DNA from 4 places in the Micromonospora sp. NPDC057141 genome. Region 4 is predicted to be linked to each of the others. Evidence: riboswitches for the same ligand, from Rfam matches in the RefSeq annotation. Region 4 holds a riboswitch; each other region holds the start of a gene.

Region 1 (4,691 bases), on a different contig from region 4:
GCCCCGGGCCTGACCGATCGCCCTCATCTCCTGCCAGTGCCCGAGCAGCATGATGGTGACCAGCGCCGCCAGCTCCCACCAGAAGTCCAGGTCGAACGCGCCGGCGCTGGTGGCCAGCGATGCGACGTACGCGACGCTGATCGCCATCGCGATGAGCAGCATCATCCCCGGTGCCCGGTCGCGTAGCTCCCGGACCGCGCCGACCAGGAACGGCCACCCGCCCCACCAGAAGACCGCCGAGCCGAGCACCGGGCCGACCAACGCCCGGCCGGGGAACTCCAGCGAGTAGCCGAACCAGTCCATCACCAGGTGGCTGGTGACGACGATCGGCAGGGTCAGCGCGAGGCAGAGCCAGAACCGGCGGCGGAACATCTCCGGGTCGTGCCCAGCGTGCTTGTCGTGCCCGCCGGGTCCGGCGCGCTTGTCCGGTGCGCCGGGTCCGGCGGGTGCGCCGTGCCTCGCGTGCGCTTCGTGGGCCATGTCTCCAAGATGCCCCGCCGCCGGTCAGATTGGCAGCATGTCGGTCAGACGGCGGTATCCGAGCGGCCGGAACACCGCCATGTCGCCGACATGGTGTCGACCGGCCTGCGTCCGCAGGTGAGGGTGGCTACGATTCCGGGCGATGGGACGCAGGATCCCGCTCCGGGCGACCGGAGGAGCGGAAGGGGCTTCGGATGGGCCGGCGGAGCGGGGGTCCTCGGGCGGGGGTCCTCGGGCGGCCGGCCCGGTGAGGTCGTTCGGGCAGCCAGCCCGGATCGACCGCCGCGACGCTGAACCGTCCGGGCCGCCGAGCCGTATCCCGCGCTGACACCGTTTGGAGACCGTCGATGGGCGCCGACCACAACCGACCCGCTCCGCCCACCCCGCCAGGGGTGCGGCGGCTCCTCGTCGCGACCGTGGTGCCCCTCTTCGTGATCACCGTGATCGCGGCGATCGTCCTGTGGCCCCGCGACGGCGGCCCGGAGGTCGACGGCGGCTCGCCGGTGCCCCGCTACCACGGCACAGTGACCCGGGTGGTCACCGAGGAGTGCCCGCCACAGCCCGGGACGCCGGAGGCCGGGCCGGACGTCGCGGACGGCCCGTGCGGCACGGTGACCGTCCGGGTGGAGCAGGGGCCGGACGCCGGGCAGCAGGTCGAGACGCCGATCCCCACCGGCCCCGGCGCGCCCACCGTCGCCGTCGACGACCGGATCGTGCTGGTGAAGCTGACCGACCCGGCGGACCCGACGGCGAGCGCCTACAACATCGCCGAGCACCAGCGCGGCACTCCGCTGGTCTGGCTGGCGGTGGTGTTCGCGCTGGCGATCGTCGCGTTCGGCCGCTGGCGGGGGGTGGCCGCCCTGGCCGGCCTGGCCGCCACCTTCGCCATCCTGCTGACCTTCGTACTGCCCGGGATCGGCGCGGGCGGGTCACCGCTGCCGATCGCCGTCGTCGGCTCCGCGCTGATCATGTTCGTGGTGCTGTACCTCACCCACGGGGTCAGCGCGCAGACGTCGGTGGCCGTCCTCGGCACCCTGGGCAGCCTGGTGCTCACCGGCCTCCTGGGCACCCTCGCCACGGCGGCCACCCACCTCACCGGGTACGGCAGCGAGGACGCCACCACCCTGTCGATGTTCCGGGGCGACGTGGATCTGCACGGCCTGCTGCTGGCCGGCATCATCATCGGTTCGCTCGGGGTGCTCGACGACGTCACCGTCACCCAGGCGGCCACGGTCACCGAGCTGGCGCACGCCAACCCGGGGCTGTCCCGGTTGCAGCTCTACCGGGCGGCCACCCGCGTCGGCCGGGCGCACATCGCCTCCACGGTCAACACGATCGTGCTGGCGTACGCGGGCGCGTCGCTGCCGCTGCTGCTCCTGCTCACCGCCGACTCCCGCCCGGTGACCGAGATCCTGACCAGCGAGTTCCTCGCCCAGGAGATCGTCCGCAGCGCGGTCGCCACGCTGGGCCTGATCGCCGCCGTGCCGCTCACCACCGGGCTGGCCGCCGTGGTCACCGCAGCGGGCCGCACCGCCGCGGGACGGACCACGGCAGGGCGCAGCGCCGCGGAAAGCGCCGCCGCGGGACGGACCAGGGCGACCCGGTCCGGTCCGGCGGGCGTCGGGGACGTGCCGGCGACGCGTACGCCGGGCAGCGGCCGGCGGCGGCCCGCGGAGCGGGATCTCGCGCTGGAGGCGCTCGGCGGCGGCCGGGCGGCCGAGGGGTTCCCCGACGACCACGCCCCCACCCACCCCCCGGCCGGACGGCCGCACCGAGAAGGAGGCACGGAGACCGCATGGTGACACTCCGCAGCGTGACCAATGGCGGCATCCGCCCTGAGAAGCGCATCACCGATCACCGACAGCGATTACGAAATAGCGCTTTCAGTCGGCAGCCGGACGTAGCTCCCCACGAGGACTCTCGGGTAACCTCGCTGCCGGTCACCGCCGAAGGCGCGAAGCGGCGCCTGCGGTGCCGCCGCCCAATCGCCGCGAGGCGAGCCGGGGAACCAGGTGCCCGGGGTGAATCCGCGCGAGCGGTAGGGGCCACTTCCGCCCCGAACCCGTCAGCTAACCCGGTCGGCGGTCGATGGAAGGGAACACTGTGACGGCACCCCTGCACCGCTGGTTGACCCCCGTGGTGGCCGTGCTCGCTGCCCTGGCGGTCGTCGCCGGGCCGGCCGCCCCGGCGCTCGCCCTGCCCTCCGCCGCCCCCCAACCGTCGGGGCACGAGGAGGACGACGAGCCCCAGCTCATCACCGATGTGATCGAGGCGACCAACCGGGACTACGCCCAGGCCAAGTCGAAGCTCGAAAAGTCGAAGAAGCGCCAGGCCCAGCTCGCCGAGGAGGTGCGGAAGGCCCAGGACGAGCTGGACGCGCTCGCGCCGCAGGTCGGCGAGATGGCCGCGCAGTCGTACCGGACCGGCCGGGTCGGCGCGATGGCGATGCTGTTGGAGAGCAACACCCCGGACTCGTTCGTCAAGCGCGCCTCCGCCCTCGACGAGCTGAACATGGTCAACGCCAACAAGCTGGCCGAGGTCAGCGCGGCCAAGAACCGCGCCGAGCAGGCCAAGCTCGCGCTCGACGCCGAGGTGCGCGAGCAGCAGAAGCAGGCGTCGGTCATGGCGAAGAAGAAGTTCGACGCCGAGAAGGCGCTCGCGCTGGTCGGCGGCGCGGGCTTCACCGGCGGTCTGGTTTCCGCCACCTCCCCGGTCGCGAAGATCGGGCCGGGCCGGACGTCGGACGGCGACTGGCGACCGGAGTCGTGCAGCGAGAACGACCCCACCACCTCCGGCTGCGTCACGCCCCGCACACTGCACGCGTACAAGGAGACCAAACGGGCCGGCTTCAACCGGTTCGTGGGCTGCTACCGGCCGGGCGGGCCGTGGGAGCACCCCAAGGGCCGGGCCTGCGACTGGTCGCTCCAGAACAGCGGATTCGCCCCCTGGCACAACAACGACACCCGGATGTACGGCAACAACCTGGCCGCGTTCCTCATCCGCAACGCCGACCGGCTCGGCATCTACTACGTCATCTGGAACCGGCAGATCTGGTTCCCGGCGACCGGCTGGAAGTCCTACAGCGGGCCCTCCAACCACACCGACCACGTGCACATGTCGCTGCTCTGACGCCGCGTGCCGCGCACGCCGAGAGGGGCCGTCCCACTGTGGGCGGCCCCTCTCGGCGCGTAAGGCGGCGCGTCTCAGGCGGCGGGTGTCAGGCGGCGGGTGTCAGGCGGCGGCGGGGGCCGGGAGGGCGGCCACCGTCCGCACCCCGCCGGCGCTGAGCCGGTACGACATTCCGACGACCGCGCACCGACCGGCGTCGACCTCGGCGGCCAGCACCGGCGACCGGTCGAGCATCGCCTCGACGGTGCACGCGATGTGGATGTCGACGATCTCGTCGATGCTCTCGACGCCCCGCTCGGCGGCCCGGTGCAGGCTGGGCACCACGGCGTCCACCACGGCCCGCAGGTTGCCGGCGGGCTGGGTGCCGGTGCCGGCCGCCGCCCGGGCCGCCTGCACCGCTCCGCAGGAGTCGTGGCCGAGCACCACCACCAGGGGGGTGCCCAGCACGGTCACGGCGTACTCGACGCTGCCCAGCACCTCGGGGCCGACGGTGTGCCCGGCGGTGCGGACCACGAAGAGGTCCCCCAGGCCACGATCGAAGATGATCTCGGCGGCGAGCCGGGAGTCGGAGCAGCCGACGATCACCGCGAACGGGTGCTGGCCGTCGGCGACGGCCGTCCGGTGGTCGGCGTCCTGGTTGGGGTGGCGCGGCGCTCCGGTGACGAAGCGGTGGTTGCCGGCTTGCAACTCGACGAGGGCCCGGCCCGGGGTGCAGGGGACGCCCGGGGTGCCCAGCTCGCCGGGTCGCCCGATGGTCGAGAGGGGTTCGAGCTGCCCGGAGTTCGACTGATCCATCGACATGCTGGAATGCTTCATGCCCCATCACCTCGTCATTCACGCGCACGACCAGTTCCCCCACGGTCACACGCAGCGAAAGGCACGTCAAGCGTTACGTGATACACATTTCCTGTGTTGGGAAGGGGTTGCGCGGGGCCGAGCGTTGGCCCGCGTCGGCCCAGGGGCGTGCCCGTCGTCGCCGAGCCCTAACATGTCCGACATGGCGACGACAGCAGGCGGGAACGGGAGCACCCGGAACTGGACGTTCCTCACCAACCACGGCCACGTGCTGCTCGCCATCGCCC
Region 2 (4,691 bases), on a different contig from region 4:
TGACCGTGCCGGTCATCGTGCACGTCATCCAGGAGGACGGCACCCGCGCTGGCGGCAACATCCCGGACTCGATGATCAACTCGCAGATCAGCGTGCTGAACCAGGCCTACAGCGGCGCCACCGGCGGCGCGGCCACCGCCTTCAGCTTCCAGCTCCAGAAGATCAACCGGGTCACCAACCCGGCGTGGTACCCGATCGTGTCGGGCTCCTCGGCCGAGCGTTCGATGAAGACCTCGCTGCGCGAGGGCGGCAAGAACACGCTGAACATCTACCTCGGCGAGTTGAGCGACGACCTGCTCGGCTGGGCCACCTTCCCGAAGCGCCGGCTGGACAGCATGGACGGCGTCGTCGTGCTGAGCGAGTCGCTGCCGGGCGGCACCGCCACCAACTACAACCAGGGCGACACCGGCACCCACGAGATCGGCCACTGGCTGAACCTCTACCACACCTTCCAGGGCGGCTGCCGCGGCTCCGGCGACGGCGTGAGCGACACGCCGGCGGAGGCCGAGGCGGCCTTCCAGTGCCCGACCGGGCGGGACACCTGCACCGCGACCGGCCTCGACCCGATCACCAACTTCATGGACTACACGTACGACTCGTGCATGTACCAGTTCACCGCCGGCCAGGCGGATCGGATGCTGACCGCGTGGAACGCGTACCGCGCGGCCTGACGTACCGCTGTCGCTGATCATCCCGGTGCCGGCTCCGTCTCCCGACGGGGCCGGCACCGGCGTCTGTGGGGGTCAGGCCGCCGCACGATGGGCGCCGCGCCCGCCGAGGGCCGACCGCCGATCTGGTACGCCCACAGCGCCGCCGCCCGAGGCGGTGCTCGCGGCGTCGGGCGCGGTGCTCGCGGCACCGGCCGCCCCAGGGTCGAGCCAGACCTGCACGGCCGGCCGGTCGGTCGCCTCTCCGGGGCGGACGGTGCCGGCGTCACCACGCCGGGCCAGCATCGCCACGTCGACGGTGAACTCGAAGAGCCGCCAGTCGACCTGCGGCGCGGCCCGCCCGATCTCGGCGAGCCGGGCCACCCGGGCCTGGTCGGTCACGGGCCTGGCGTGCCCGGCCACGTATGCCTCGTCGTCGCTGTCCTCCGGCGGGAAGGAATGCAGCGCGTAACGGCCGTCGCGTTCGAGGTCGCGCCGCTTCGGCGAGTCGACGACGAAGCAGAAGAGCCCCTCGTCGGTGATCACCGGGGAGACCGGGTGCACCCGGGGCCCACCGTCGGCGCGGACGGTGGCCAGGTAGCCGAAGCCCGGCCCGTACTGCTGCATGAGGTGACGGATCCCGTCGGCGAGTCGTGGCTCGTCAGCGGCGAATTCGGACCAGGAAGCCATGCCAGCATCCTATCGAACACCTGTACGACACGCGAAGCGCGACGCGCTGGCCGGGGCGTACCGATCGCCGGCTCGCCGACCAGCCTCGCTATGGTGTTGCGATGCTGCTCTCCGACCGCGACCTCGTCGCCGAGCTGAAGGCCGGCACACTCGCGCTGGAGCCGTTCGAGCCGACCCTGGTGCAGCCGTCGAGCATCGACGTACGCCTCGACCAGCTCTTCCGGGTCTTCAACAACCACCTCTACACGCACATCGACCCGTCGATGCAGCAGGACGACCTGACCTCCATGATCGAGGTGCCCGACGGCGAGCCGTTCGTGCTGCACCCGGGTGAGTTCGTGCTCGCCTCCACGCTGGAGGTGATCTCCCTCGGCGACCAGCTCGCGGGCCGGCTGGAGGGCAAGAGCTCGCTGGGCCGGCTGGGGCTGCTCACCCACTCCACGGCCGGCTTCATCGACCCGGGCTTCTCGGGGCACGTCACGCTGGAGCTGTCCAACGTGGCGAACCTGCCGATCACGCTCTGGCCGGGCATGAAGATCGGCCAGCTGTGCATCTTCCGGCTGTCGTCACCGGCCGAGCACCCGTACGGTTCGGCGGTCTACGGCTCGCGCTACCAGGGCCAGCGCGGCCCGACCCCGAGCCGCTCCTGGCAGAGCTGGCGCACCTGGCCGACCCGCTGACGCAGCCCTGCCTGCCCTACGCGACGTCGCCGTCGACCCCTCCGGGTGTGAGAAGGGGCCCCTTCTCGACCGTATGCGTTAAGAAGGGGCCCTTCCTTGCACCTCAGGCGGGGCGGCCGAAGCTGTGGATCGGGCCGTCGTCGAGGCGCTTCATCTTCACCGGGACACCGGCCCGGGAGGCGTGCACCACCCAGCCCCCGCCCACGTACATGCCGACGTGGTGCAGGTCGGCATAGTAGAAGACCAGATCGCCGGGGCGCAGGTCGGCGCGGCTGACCTTGGCGGTCACCGACCGCTGCCGGGCTGCGTTGTGCGGCAGCGAGACCCCGGCCTTCGCCCAGGCGGCCAGCATCAGCCCCGAGCAGTCGTACGAGTTCGGGCCCTCGGCGCCCCAGACGTAGGGCTTGCCGATCTGGGCGCAGGCGAACTTCACCGCCGTCCCCGCGCCGCCGCCCGGATAGCTCGCCGGGCAGGGGGCGGGCCGCAGCGGGCCGCCGCCGCCGTTGCCGTACACCTTCAGCCGCAGCTTCTGCAGGCGGTCGATCTCGGTGTTGATCTGCTTCTTCCTAGCGGCGAGCTGGGCCTCGGTGCGGGCGAGCTGGGTGACCATCTCGTCGAGGGGCTGCTTCTTCGCGGCCAGCTCGTCGCGGAGGTCGACGACCGCCTGGACATCGTGCTGCTGGCGCTGGGCGAACCGGTCGAGCAGTTCCAGCTGCCCCATCATCTGGCTGGGCGTGCGGCTGCCCAGCAGGGCGTTGACCACCGAGAGGTTGTCGCCCTTGTACGCCTCGGCGGCGAGGCCGCCGACCTTCTCCAGCGCCTCGTCCACCTGGCGCTGGAGCGGCCCGATCCGCGCGGCGAGCGCGTCGGCCTGCTTACGCTTGGCGGCCAGGTCCTGGCGGGTGGCGTTGTGCCGCTCGATGAGCGGTTCGAGCTTGTTCCAGTCCTCGTCGATCTGCCGCTCGATCTCGGCGACCGAGGGGTCGGCGTGGGCCACGGTCGGTGCGCCGGTCAGGACGACGGCGACGCCGACCAGGGCGGCGAGGGCGGTGGTGCAGCGTGACCAGCGGGTGCGCGGCGCGGCCGGCAGGCGGTCGGCGTCGGCCGACCGGCGTGACGGGCGCCGCGGGGCATGGTGTGCCACCGGGCTCCGTTCTCCTTCTTCCGTTACCGCCTACCGGGTTAGCTGACGGGTTCGGGCGGGAAGGGAGAGCGCCCTACCGCAGCACCGCTGCGGATTCACCCCGGCGTACCTGGGTCCCCGGCTCGCCCGGAGGCGACTCGGCGGTGTCGCACCGTCACCGCCCGGCTGGGCGGTGCAGCTACCGGCCGACAATTGGCCAGAGTAGAGACGATCGTCGTCGATCCGCAACCCACCGGGCCGTGACGCACCGTACAGACCCGTCGCCGGCTTCGATGTCCACCGCACGCCGAGAGCCCCCGGTCGGAGGACCGAGGGCTCTCGGGTGGTGCTGCGGGCGCGGCCTTCGCGGGGGCCGCGCCGGGCGATCAGGTGATTCGGCGGAAGCCGGCGATCGGCATGGTGTTGATGCTGCTCACGTTGACCGGCTTGCCGGCGCGGGGCGCGTGCACCATCATGCCGTTGCCGAGGTAGAGGCCGACGTGATGCACGTCCGCGAAGAAGAACACCAGGTCACCGGGGCGAGCCTCGGAACGCGACACCAGAGTGCCCTTCTTCCACTGGTCGCCGGTGAAGTGGGCCAGGTAGATTCCAGCCGCCTTGTAGGCGTACTGGGTCAGGCCGGAGCAGTCGAACGTGTCCGGCCCTGCGGTGTTGAAGACGTACGGGTCGCCGACCTGCGCACAGGCGGTCTTGATGGCGGTGCGGGCATCCGAATTGATCACGCCGGTGATGGTCGGGCACCCCTGGACGGACACCACCGTCTTCGGCATCGACGCCTGGAGCCGCTTGATCTCGGCGTTGATCTGCTTCTTCTTCTCCGCCAGCTCCTTGGTCTGCTTCTCCTGGGTGGCGATGAGCGTGTCGAGCTTCTGCTTCTCGGTGTCGTACTTCGCCCGGATGGCGAGCACGCCCTCGACCTGCTTGCGCTCCTGCGCGGCCAGCCGGTCCAGGATGGTCAGCTGCTCGGCGAGGGTGCCCGGCTTGGTGCTGACCAGCAGCGCGCCGATGTCCTGCGACGGGCCGGAGATGTAGTAGCGGGAGGCGAGATCGCCGACGCGGTTCATGGCCAGCTCGGTTTCGAGCGCCAGCGGCTGGATCTTCTTCTCCAGCGCCTTCGCCTTCTCCCGGTTCGCCTTCAGCTGCACAGACACCTTGTTGTACTGCTCGATGGTGGGTTCGAGCTGCTCCCACTGCTTGTCGATCTGCGCCTCGATCTCGTCGACCGAGGGCTCGGCGTACGCGGGCGCGGTCAGTGTCCCGGCGCCGACGGCGACCGCCGCGACCAGGGTGAGCAGGCGATGTGCGAACCGGCGGACACCACCCGGGCGAGCGGGCGATCGTCCCGGGGCACGACGATGGGGGGGCATGGTTGCCACCGGCACCGACTCCTTCGCAACCGACCGCCGGGCGCCTCGCGAGAGGGAAGATCGAGGCAGACGACCCACAGCGGTCAGCGCCTCACATTAGGGGAGTCCCGCGCGAGGAATCAAGGCGGGTCGGCACACCGTGACGCCCCGCAAACCGTTCACA
Region 3 (4,691 bases), on a different contig from region 4:
CGGGCACGGGCAAGACGGCGGTGGCGCTGCACCGGGCGGCGTTCCTGCTCTATTCCGACCGCAGCCGCTACGCCGGGGGCGGCATCCTGGTGGTCGGCCCGTCGGCGGTGTTCGTGGAATACATCGCCTCGGTGCTGCCGTCGCTGGGCGAGGAGGCGGCGACGCTGCACTCGCTCGGGTCGCTGTTCCCGGGGATGGGCGCGACGCGCACCGACCCGCCGGAGGTGGCGGCGGTGAAGGGGTCGCTGCGGATGCGCCGGGTGCTGGAGCGCGCGGTGCGGGACGCGGTGCCGGGCGGGCCGGGCGAGCTGCGGCTGCTCTACCGGGGTGAGCTGCTGCGGCTGGACCGCCGGGAGCTCGACGGCATCCGGGACCGGGCGCTGGGCCGGGGGGCCCGCCGCAACGAGTCACGCCGGGCGGGCTTCGACGGGGTGTTCGCGGCGCTGTGGGCGCAGGCCCGCCGGCTGGGCATCGGCCGGCTGCCGGAGCAGCGCGCGTTCGAGGACGAGATCGCCGAGCGGCCCGAGTTCCGCGAGTTCCTCAAGGCGTGGTGGCCGCGGCTGCACCCCCGGCACGTGCTGGGCTGGCTGGCCCGCCCGGATCGGCTGCGCCGGTACGCCGCCGGGGTCCTGTCCCGGGCGGAGGTCGGCCTGCTCGTCGAGGCGTACCGGACGCTGGACGCCGAGGGGCTGACGATCGCCGACGTCGCCCTGCTCGACGAGTTGGACGCGCTGCTGGGCAAGCCGGTGCAGCCGAAGCGTGCGAAGCGGGACCCGTTCCGGCTCGCCGGAGGCGTACGTGAGCTGAGCACGCACGCCGACCGGCAGCGGGCGGCGCGGGAGGCGGCCCGGGAGCGGCCGGAGGACTACCGCGACTTCGCGCACGTGGTGGTCGACGAGGCGCAGGACGTCTCGCCGATGCAGTGGCGGATGGTCGGCCGGCGCGGCCGGCTGGCGTCCTGGACGGTGGTGGGCGACCCGGCGCAGACCGCGTGGACGGGGGATCCGCAGGAGCTGACCCGGGCCCGGGACGCGGCGCTGGGCCGGCGGCGGCGGCACCAGTTCGAGCTGACCACCAACTACCGCAACTCGGCGGAGATCTTCGCGGTGGCGGCGGCGGAGATCCGCCGGCTCTACCCGGACCTGACGCTGCCCCGCGCGGTGCGGTCCACCGGCGTGGCCCCGGTCGAGCTGACCGTTCCGGCGGCCGGGCTGGAGGCGGCGACCGTCGCGGCGGTCGGCGACCTGCTCGGCGAGGTGGAGGGCACGGTCGGGGTGATCACGCCGGTGCCGCGCCGCGACGAGGTGGCTGGCTGGCTGGCCGGCCGGGCCGCGCCGCGCCTGCAGGTGGTGACCAGCCTCCAGGCCAAGGGCATGGAGTACGACGGGGTGGTGCTGGTCGCCCCGGGCGAGATCCGGGCGGACCCGGGCTCGGGCGTGCGGACGCTGTACGTGGCGCTGTCGCGGGCGACCCAGCGCCTCGTCACGCTCGACCCGACGGGCTGATCACGCTCGACCCGACGGCTGATCCGGCCCCGGCCGTTCACCGGCCGGACCGCCGCCGATCACTTGCATACATTGCGATGTGAACATAGATTTGGCCGGGGGGTTGGGATCACGGACGGAGGGTGTGGGCGTGGGCGCAGGTCATGACCACCACCACGGGGTGGCGGCAAACGCCTCCGACCGCCATTCGGGGCGGCTCTGGGCGGCGTTCGCGCTGCTCGCCGTGCTGATGATCGTCGAGGCGGTGACCGCGCTCGGCACCGGCTCGCTGGCGCTGCTCTCCGACGCCGGGCACATGTTCACCGACGTGCTCGGCATCGGCATGGCGCTCGCCGCGATCACCGCCACCCGCCGGGCCACCGCCGACCCGCAGCGCACGTTCGGGCTCTACCGGTTGGAGGTGCTCGCCGCGCTCGGCAACGCCCTGCTGCTCAGCGGCGTCGCCGTCTACGTCCTCGTCGAGGCCGTCCGCCGCTTCGGCGACCCGCCCGAGGTGACCACCGGCCCGATGCTCGCGGTGGCGGTGCTGGGCCTGCTCGCCAACGTCGCCGCGTTCGCCCTGCTGCGCAGCGGGGCGAAGGAGAGCCTCAACCTGCGCGGGGCGTACCTGGAGGTGCTGGGCGACCTGCTCGGGTCGGTCGGGGTGATCGGGGCGGCGGCGCTGATCATGGTCACCGGCTGGTGGTGGGCGGACCCGGCGGTGGCCGTCGCGATCGGCGTGTTCATCCTGCCCCGCACCTGGCGGCTCGGTCGGGCCGCGGTGCGCATCCTGGTCCAGGCCGCGCCGGAGCACCTCCAGGTGACCGCCGTGCACGACCGGCTGGCCGCCGTGCCCGGCGTGGTCGAGGTGCACGACCTGCACGTCTGGACGCTGACCTCCGGCATGGAGGTCGCCTCGGCCCACCTGACCATGGCGCCCGGCGCGGAGGTCGGCGCGGTGCTGACCGCCGCCCGCACCGCCCTGCACGAGGACTTCCACATCGAGCACGCCACGTTGCAGGTCGAGCCGGGGGCGGCCCGCGACGGCTGCGGGCCGGCCGGCTGGTGAGACCGACGCCCATCAATTTTCGTGACTTATACGGTCGAATGCCGGACTTGACGGGATTTATCCGCGTACCCTCCGTCACGGAAGCAGCGCTGGTCCCACAGGCACCGGTAGGCTCGGTCCCGGCCTCCGCCGGGCGGCGCCCTCCGGCGCCTGTGGTGGCCGCCGCCTAATCGCCTACGGGCGAGCCGGGGAACCATGTTCGTGGGGTGCATCCGCTCCAGCGGTAGGGATCGTCCGTCCCGAACCCGTCAGCTAACCCGGTCGGCGGCTGATGGAAGGACATGCATATGCCAGTAGTGGCACCTGTAGGAAGGATCGCCGCCCGGGTCGCGGCGGCGCTGGTGCTGACGCTCGCCGTCGGCCTCGGGGCCGCGCCCGTGACGCCGGCCGGGGCCGCGCCGCCCGTCGGCCTGCTCGCCGCGCCGGGCGACGACGAGGAGGGCGGCACCCCCGCCCTGCGCGCCCAGCTCGAAGCGGCCAGCAAGGGCTACCTGGAGGCCAAGACCGCCCTCGACCGCTCGGTGAAGCGGCAGCAGAAGCTCGGCGGCCAGCTCAAGACGGTCGAGGCCGAGCTGGTCACGCGGGGCGCGAAGGTCGGCGAGATCGCCGGTGTGGCGTACAAGAAGGGTCGGCTCACCGCCGCCTCACTGCTGCTCGACAGCAGCTCCCCCGAGGGATTCCTGGACCGGGCCGCCGCGCTCGACGCGGTCGCCGCCAACGAGGACCGGGCGCTGCGCGCGCTGCTGACCACCCGGGACGAGGCGACGAAGACCCGACAGGGGATCGACGGCGAGATCCGCGAGCAGCGCAAGCAGGTCACGCTGATGGGCAAGCGCAAGGAACAGGCCGAACGGGCGCTCACCGTGGCCAACAACAAGGCCAGCAGCAACAGCGGCGGCGGGTCCAGCCCGGGCGGCAGCTCCAGCGCCAACGCCACCCCCGCGAAGCGCAACTCCGACGGCTCCTGGCCGGCGGAGTCGTGCAGCGTCAACGACCCCACCCCGGCCAACGGCTGCATCACCCCGCGCACCCTGCACGCGCTCAACCAGGCCAAGGCCGCCGGCTTCACCCGGTACGTCTCCTGCTACCGCCCCGGTGGCTCCGGCGAGCACCCGAAGGGCCGGGCCTGCGACTTCGCCGCGCAGAAGGGCGGCTTCGGCGGCGTGGCCACCGGCGGGGACCGCACCTACGGCAACAACCTGGCGGCGTACTACGTGCGCAACGCCGACCGGCTCGCCGTGCTGTACGTGATCTGGTTCAAGCAGATCTGGCTGCCCAGCAGCGGCTGGAAGGCGTACAGCGGCGGAAACGGGGACCCGTCCAGCGACCACACCAACCACGTGCACCTGTCGGTGATCTGACCGCGCCCGCCTCGGCGGCCCTCCCCCGTGGGCCGGGTCGCCGGGGCGCTACGCCGCCCGGCCCAGCACCTCGCCCAGCCGGCGGGCCAGCCCGAGGTGCGCCGAGCGGGCCTGCCGGAAGGCGTACGCGAACAGCAGCGTCGGGGCGGCCAGGGTGATCTCCACGTCGACGCGGACGAGGCCGCCCGGCTCGTCGCGCAGCCGGGTGTGGTTACGCACCGTCGTGGCCGGCCGCTGCCGGGCCAGCGTGACGATCTCGTCGTCGGTCACCACCAGCACGTCCGCCTGATACGTCACGCCGAAGCGCAGCGGCCCGGCGGCGAGCTGATCGGTTATCGCATAACTGGCCAGGGCACCCGGCCGGGGCGGCAACCGGCGCACCCGCGTGATCAACGGATGCAGCTCGGTCTGCCGGGCGGGGTCACTGAGCAGCGCCACTGCCTCGGCCCGCGGGCAGCAGGCCTGGACCGAGTATTGGAAGCTGTCGCGCCGGGGCATCCGTCGATCGTCCCCCACCCGAGGGCGTGGAGGAAGAGCCGGGCCCCGGCGCGTGAACCACCGCCGGCGACCCCGGTCAGGCGCCCGGCAGCACCTCGGGGGTGGCCGTGCCGGCGTAGTAGGGCTCGGGGGCACCGAAGAGGCCGAGCAGGCCGGTCACCCACAGTTGCCGGTGCACGAACCGGCTCGGCTCGGTGACGACCAGCTTCACGCCGCTGACCTCGGCGGTCTGGAAGCCGGCCACCATCGCGCTGATGCCGACCGAGTCGATGAAGGTGA
Region 4 (4,691 bases):
CGCCCTGGTGCTGCCGGCCGGGGTGGCGCTGCTGGTGGCCCTCGCCGTCGGGGCGGGGGCCGGGGCGGTCACGGTGGACCTGGCCAAGCGGCGGTTGCGGCCCGGGGCGGGCGGCTCGGCGGTGGCCCGGGCGCTGCGCGCGCACCGGCCGGAGTTCCTGCTGCACTTCTCCGCCCCGCCCGGGTCGGAATACCAGGTCACCATGTGGCTGCCCTACCTGGAGCGGATCGGCCGGCCGTTCTTCGTGATGGTGCGGGAGCCGGAGTTCCTCGCCCCGCTCGCCGCGGCCACCACCGCGCCGGTGGTCTACTGCCCGACGCTGAAGGCGATGGACGAGGCGCTGGTGCCGAGCCTGAAGGTGGCGTTCTACGTCAACCACGGGGCGAAGAACAGCCACTGCATCCGGTTCGCGCAGCTCACCCACGTGCAGATCCACCACGGCGACAGCGACAAGGCCCCGAGCGCCAACCCGGTCACGGCGCTGTTCGACCGCAACTTCGTGGCGGGCCGGGCCGCGATCGACCGGTACGCCCGCGCCGGGGTGGACATCCCGGCGGAAAAGTTCGTCGTGGTCGGCCGCCCGCAGGTCGAGTCGATCGAGGTACGCCGCACGCCGACCCCCGGTCTGGCGAACCCGACGGTGCTCTACACCCCGACCTGGACGGGGCACCACGCCGATGCGAACTACTGCTCGCTGCCGGTGGGCGAGACGATCGTGCGGGGGCTGCTGGCCCGGGGCGCGACGGTGATCCTGCGCGCCCACCCGTACACCGGACAGAACCCGGCGTCGGCGCGGCAGCTCGCCCGGCTCACGGAGCTGCTGGCGGCGGACCGGGCCCGCACCGGGCGGCAGCACGTCTTCGGCGCGGCGGCCAGCCGGGAACTGTCCCTGGTCGACTGCGTGAACCGCTCCGACGCGCTGGTCTCGGACGTCTCCGGGGTCATCTCCGACTACCTCTACTCCGGCAAGCCGTACGCGGTGACGGACATGGTCGGCGACGGCGACCGCTTCGTCGAGCGGTTCCCGCTGGCCGGCCCGGGGTACGTGCTGCGGCGCGACGCGGGCAACCTCGACGAGGTGCTCGCCCTGCTGCTGGACACCGACCCCAAGGGGGCCGCCCGCTGGGGCACCCGGGCCCACTACCTGGGCGACTTCCCGGCCGAGTCGTACGCCGAGGCGTTCCTGGCGGCGGCCCGCCGGGAGCTGGAGCCGGGCTGGCACCCGCCGGCCCCGCGCGCCGCCGACGCCGTGGCCCACTCCCCCACCGCCTGAGCGTCCCGCCCGTCGGCCACAGCAGGTTGTGCCGGCGGGCGAACACGGGGAACTCCGCGCCGGAGCAGGGCAGGCGGGCGCCCGTAACCCCAGAGCCAGCACGCCGTCCGCCATCCGGGAGTGATCCGCCTGCGGTCTCACCGGACCGCGAGCCGGGACCGGCCCCGGCTCTCTCGGGAGAGCCGGGGCCGGTGGGGGAGGGTGGTGTCAGGCCGAGTAACCGCGGGTCGCGGCCCAGTGGGCCAGCGCGGCGGTGCTGATCCAGTACGCCGGGACGGCCGGGTCCGCCGAGTCGGCGATGCGCACGGCGCGCCCGGAGTCGCGGTAGCCGACGACGGCGATGTAGTGGCCGCCGGGAAAGGAGTGCCAGCCGCCGTCGACGTCGGTGGCGTCGCCGGCGATGTTCACCACGACGCCGCGCCCGGCGCTGATCGCCTTCACGACGTCGGCCTGGAGCTGGTCCGTCTCCGCCGGGGTGGCGGCGCCGCCGGGGATCAGCCGGGTCCGGTACGGGTCGCCCTTGACCATGTCGTTGAGCACCCGGGTGGTGTCGTAGGCCGAGTTGGTGCCCATCTCGGTGGTGCCGAGGCGGGCGGCTAGGTCGTCCTGGGTGCCCTCGACGCCGGTGGCGGAGAGCGCGTTGCGCACCGCCGCCGGGCCACAGTAGTAGTAGGTGGTCTGTGCCTCGTAGTCGTAGTCGAGGACCTTGGCCGACGGCGGCTTCGGGGCCGCCGGCTTCGCCGTGGTCTTCTTCGGCGTCGCCGTGGCGGTCAGGTCGGGGTTCGGGGCGGCCGAGGTGGCGCTCGGCGACGGCGAGGCGCTGGTTGGTGCACCGGCAGAGGGCGGCACGGCGATCCGTGCCTGGCCGCGGCTGGCCGCGCCATCGAGGCGGGGCACGACCTCGGCGACGGCGGCGCTGGTGGTCCGCTGCGGGGCGGGGGCGTCGGCGGCGGCGAGCAGCGCGCCGGTGCCGGAGGCCAGCAGGAGCGCCGCAGCGGAGCCGGCGACGACCTGGTACGGACGTTCCGTGGCGAGTCGCCGCAGGTGCCGCTTGAGTTGATCGTTCATGTGTTCCTCCACGGGACGGGGGCGGAAGCGGAGGCATCCGGGCGCACGGCGGCGCACGGCGGCGCGGAGCAGGTCCGCGGCCGGTGGGGTCCGCTTTCTGGGGGCGCCCACTCAGGCGGGCGTACGCAAGGGTGCGACGGTCAGTGCGCCTGTTCGGCGGCGGCGGACGCGGGCACCGGGCTCCGTGGTGGAGGAACAACCCGGGGGGTGGGGTCGTGCTGCACGAGGATGGAACTCCTTCCGACACCGCCTACCGGGTTAGCTGACGGATTCGGGCGGGAAGATCGCCCTACCGCAGGCCGTGGCCCGCAGATTCACCCCGGACGTGCAATGGGTCCCCGGTTCGTGATGATCACGATTGAGCGGGTCGGCGCGGCGTCGCCTCTTGCGATCGGGTACCGCACCGGACGGGCCGACACTACTGGCCGACCGCAGCCCTGCCAACCCCTCGCCACCTGCTTAAACGCCCCAGTGCGAACTCGTTTACGGGCCATTCGGAGCTGACGTGTCTCAATGGGAGGCTCGGCTCAGACGACGTCAGCGGACCGTAACGGGACAACCGGTCACGATCGTCGGTGAATTGCGACAGCCGATCGGACCGTCTGGACCGGTTGCCCGATTCCCGACGGTCGTGACCCGGCTCACGGCCGACCACACCCCCGCCCCGGTGATCAAGAGGAAAACGTCAGAGTTGATCTCCATCATGACGCAAACTTCTTGATCACCGGGGCGAGGCGGGGGCGGGCGGGGGGCGGGGGGGGCGGGGCGGTGGAGGCTCAGCCGATCCGGGCCGGGCGCCAGCGGGCCGGGCGCCAGCGGGCGGCCGGGACGGCGCGGCCGGCTGCCGCCGCGCGGGGGGCCGGCACCTCCGTGGGTCGGACACGTTCGGCGGCGGCGTACGCCTCGGCGGCCAGCGCCCGGGCGGCCTCGGCGGCCAGTTCGGCGTCGCCCCACGCGGCCCGCTCGCGCTCGGCGGCGGCCCGGTAGCGGGCCAGCCTGCCGTCCCGGACCGCCCGGGCCAGGACGACCTCCTGTTCCACCGGGTGCAGCCGGGGGTCCCAGCCGCCCCGGCGGGCGAAGACGTCGCAGAGCTGGCCGATGGACAACTCCCCCCGCAGGTGGGCTGCCGTGGCCGCATGGTGCAGCCAGCGCTCCCGGGCCGCGTACTCGGCGGGCGTGCGCGGGGTGCGCGGCGTCGGCAGGGCGCCAGCGTCACGGAAGCGCCGGGCGGCGGTCTCCGCCTCGTCGTACGCCTGCCAGGCCCGCTCGGCGGCGTCCTGGACGGCCGTCCACGCAGCCCGCCGGCGGCGGGCGTTCTGCGCGGCCCCGGCGGCGGCCACCGCCACCTCCTCGGCGTACCGGCGCTGGTCGGCGGCCTCCGGGGCGGGCGGCGCGGCGGGGCCGGTCGGGGGCTCGGTGGCGGGCGGGCGGTCCCGCTCCGGGCGGGCGACCAGCACGGTGAGCACGGTGAGCGCCAGCACGAGCAGCACGGACCAGATGGCGGCGGCCACCGGCACCTCGGTCAGGATCTGGTAGAGAACGATGTCCATGGTCGGCACCTCACAGGAGTGGAGGCGGAAAGGGATCCGCACCGCCGCCGGGCGGGACGCGTGCGGCGTACCGGGCCCGGCGGACGGGTGCGGCGGTGAAACCTCGTCGGCGACGGTGGTGGCGGGCGCGGCCCGCCGGGTGGCTCAGGCGACCGGGTGGCTCAGGCGACCGGCGGCGCGCGGGGGCCGGCGGCGGCGGGGGTATGCCCGGTCGGCACCCGCTGCGGGGCCGGCGCGGTAACCGACGGGTGCCCGGCCCCGGCTGGCGGTGGCGCGTCGGCCGGCCGCAACACAACGGCGGCATCCGCGGCGACGGTGGACTCTGCGGCGACGGTGGATTTCGTGGCGGCGGTGGCCGCGACGACCGGGCCAGGATCGGCACCACCGGGAACCATCGTGCCGAGCGGCAGCGACGCGGCACCGAGGGAGAACGCGACCACGACAGCGAGGCTCGCCAGCATCCGCGCCGTCCAGCGCGCGACCCACCACAGGGGACAGGTCAGCGCGACGGGAAGCACATGTCCACGCTACCGCCACCGCTCGCGCCGCGCACGGTCGGCTGGCGTGTCACTCCTCGACACGGCGTGGCGCACTGCCGGCGGCGCTCAGGGTGCGGCGGCCGGGGTGCGGGGCCGGCGCGGCGGCCCGAGCCGGCGGGTCAGCGGCGTCTCCACCCAGCGGTGCAGCAGCGCGGCCAGACCGAGGTTCACCAGCAGGAAGCCGACCGCCACCAGTGGGCCCCACCAGCCGGGCAGCCCCGTGCCGAGCCGGTCGGCCAGCCGCAGGACGGTGACCATGAC

What was found. A riboswitch is a leader RNA that binds a small molecule or an ion and turns the genes downstream of it on or off. The one in region 4 is predicted to bind cyclic di-AMP.
Region 1: another riboswitch for cyclic di-AMP. It lies ahead of ACFT41_RS18455 (coiled-coil domain-containing protein); the one in region 4 lies ahead of ACFT41_RS24105 (C39 family peptidase).
Region 2: another riboswitch for cyclic di-AMP. It lies ahead of ACFT41_RS09735 (NlpC/P60 family protein); the one in region 4 lies ahead of ACFT41_RS24105 (C39 family peptidase).
Region 3: another riboswitch for cyclic di-AMP. It lies ahead of ACFT41_RS10300 (coiled-coil domain-containing protein); the one in region 4 lies ahead of ACFT41_RS24105 (C39 family peptidase).

Annotation. Positions count from the first base shown of each region.
Region 1 covers NZ_JBHUVA010000035.1:7,570-12,260, forward strand. Annotated here, with positions in the region: gene ACFT41_RS18445 (heavy metal translocating P-type ATPase) at 1-480, opposite strand, end outside; gene ACFT41_RS18450 (YibE/F family protein) at 828-2,282, shown strand; cyclic di-AMP (ydaO/yuaA leader) riboswitch at 2,449-2,579, shown strand; gene ACFT41_RS18455 (coiled-coil domain-containing protein) at 2,584-3,609, shown strand; gene ACFT41_RS18460 (carbonic anhydrase) at 3,712-4,404, opposite strand; partial or broken gene ACFT41_RS18465 (helix-turn-helix transcriptional regulator) at 4,598-4,691, shown strand, end outside.
Region 2 covers NZ_JBHUVA010000011.1:50,002-54,692, reverse strand. Annotated here, with positions in the region: gene ACFT41_RS09750 (zinc metalloprotease) at 1-671, shown strand, start outside; gene ACFT41_RS09745 (pyridoxamine 5'-phosphate oxidase family protein) at 744-1,337, opposite strand; gene dcd (dCTP deaminase) at 1,439-2,017, shown strand; gene ACFT41_RS09735 (NlpC/P60 family protein) at 2,121-3,161, opposite strand; cyclic di-AMP (ydaO/yuaA leader) riboswitch at 3,174-3,314, opposite strand; gene ACFT41_RS09730 (NlpC/P60 family protein) at 3,527-4,543, opposite strand.
Region 3 covers NZ_JBHUVA010000012.1:45,585-50,275, forward strand. Annotated here, with positions in the region: gene ACFT41_RS10290 (HelD family protein) at 1-1,505, shown strand, start outside; gene ACFT41_RS10295 (cation diffusion facilitator family transporter) at 1,636-2,553, shown strand; cyclic di-AMP (ydaO/yuaA leader) riboswitch at 2,707-2,836, shown strand; gene ACFT41_RS10300 (coiled-coil domain-containing protein) at 2,841-3,914, shown strand; gene ACFT41_RS10305 (SRPBCC family protein) at 3,963-4,412, opposite strand; gene ACFT41_RS10310 (STAS domain-containing protein) at 4,489-4,691, opposite strand, start outside.
Region 4 covers NZ_JBHUVA010000060.1:7,899-12,589, forward strand. Annotated here, with positions in the region: gene ACFT41_RS24100 (CDP-glycerol glycerophosphotransferase family protein) at 1-1,273, shown strand, start outside; gene ACFT41_RS24105 (C39 family peptidase) at 1,481-2,341, opposite strand; cyclic di-AMP (ydaO/yuaA leader) riboswitch at 2,574-2,716, opposite strand; gene ACFT41_RS24110 (hypothetical protein) at 3,118-3,891, opposite strand; gene ACFT41_RS24115 (hypothetical protein) at 4,053-4,409, opposite strand; gene ACFT41_RS24120 (acyltransferase family protein) at 4,497-4,691, opposite strand, start outside.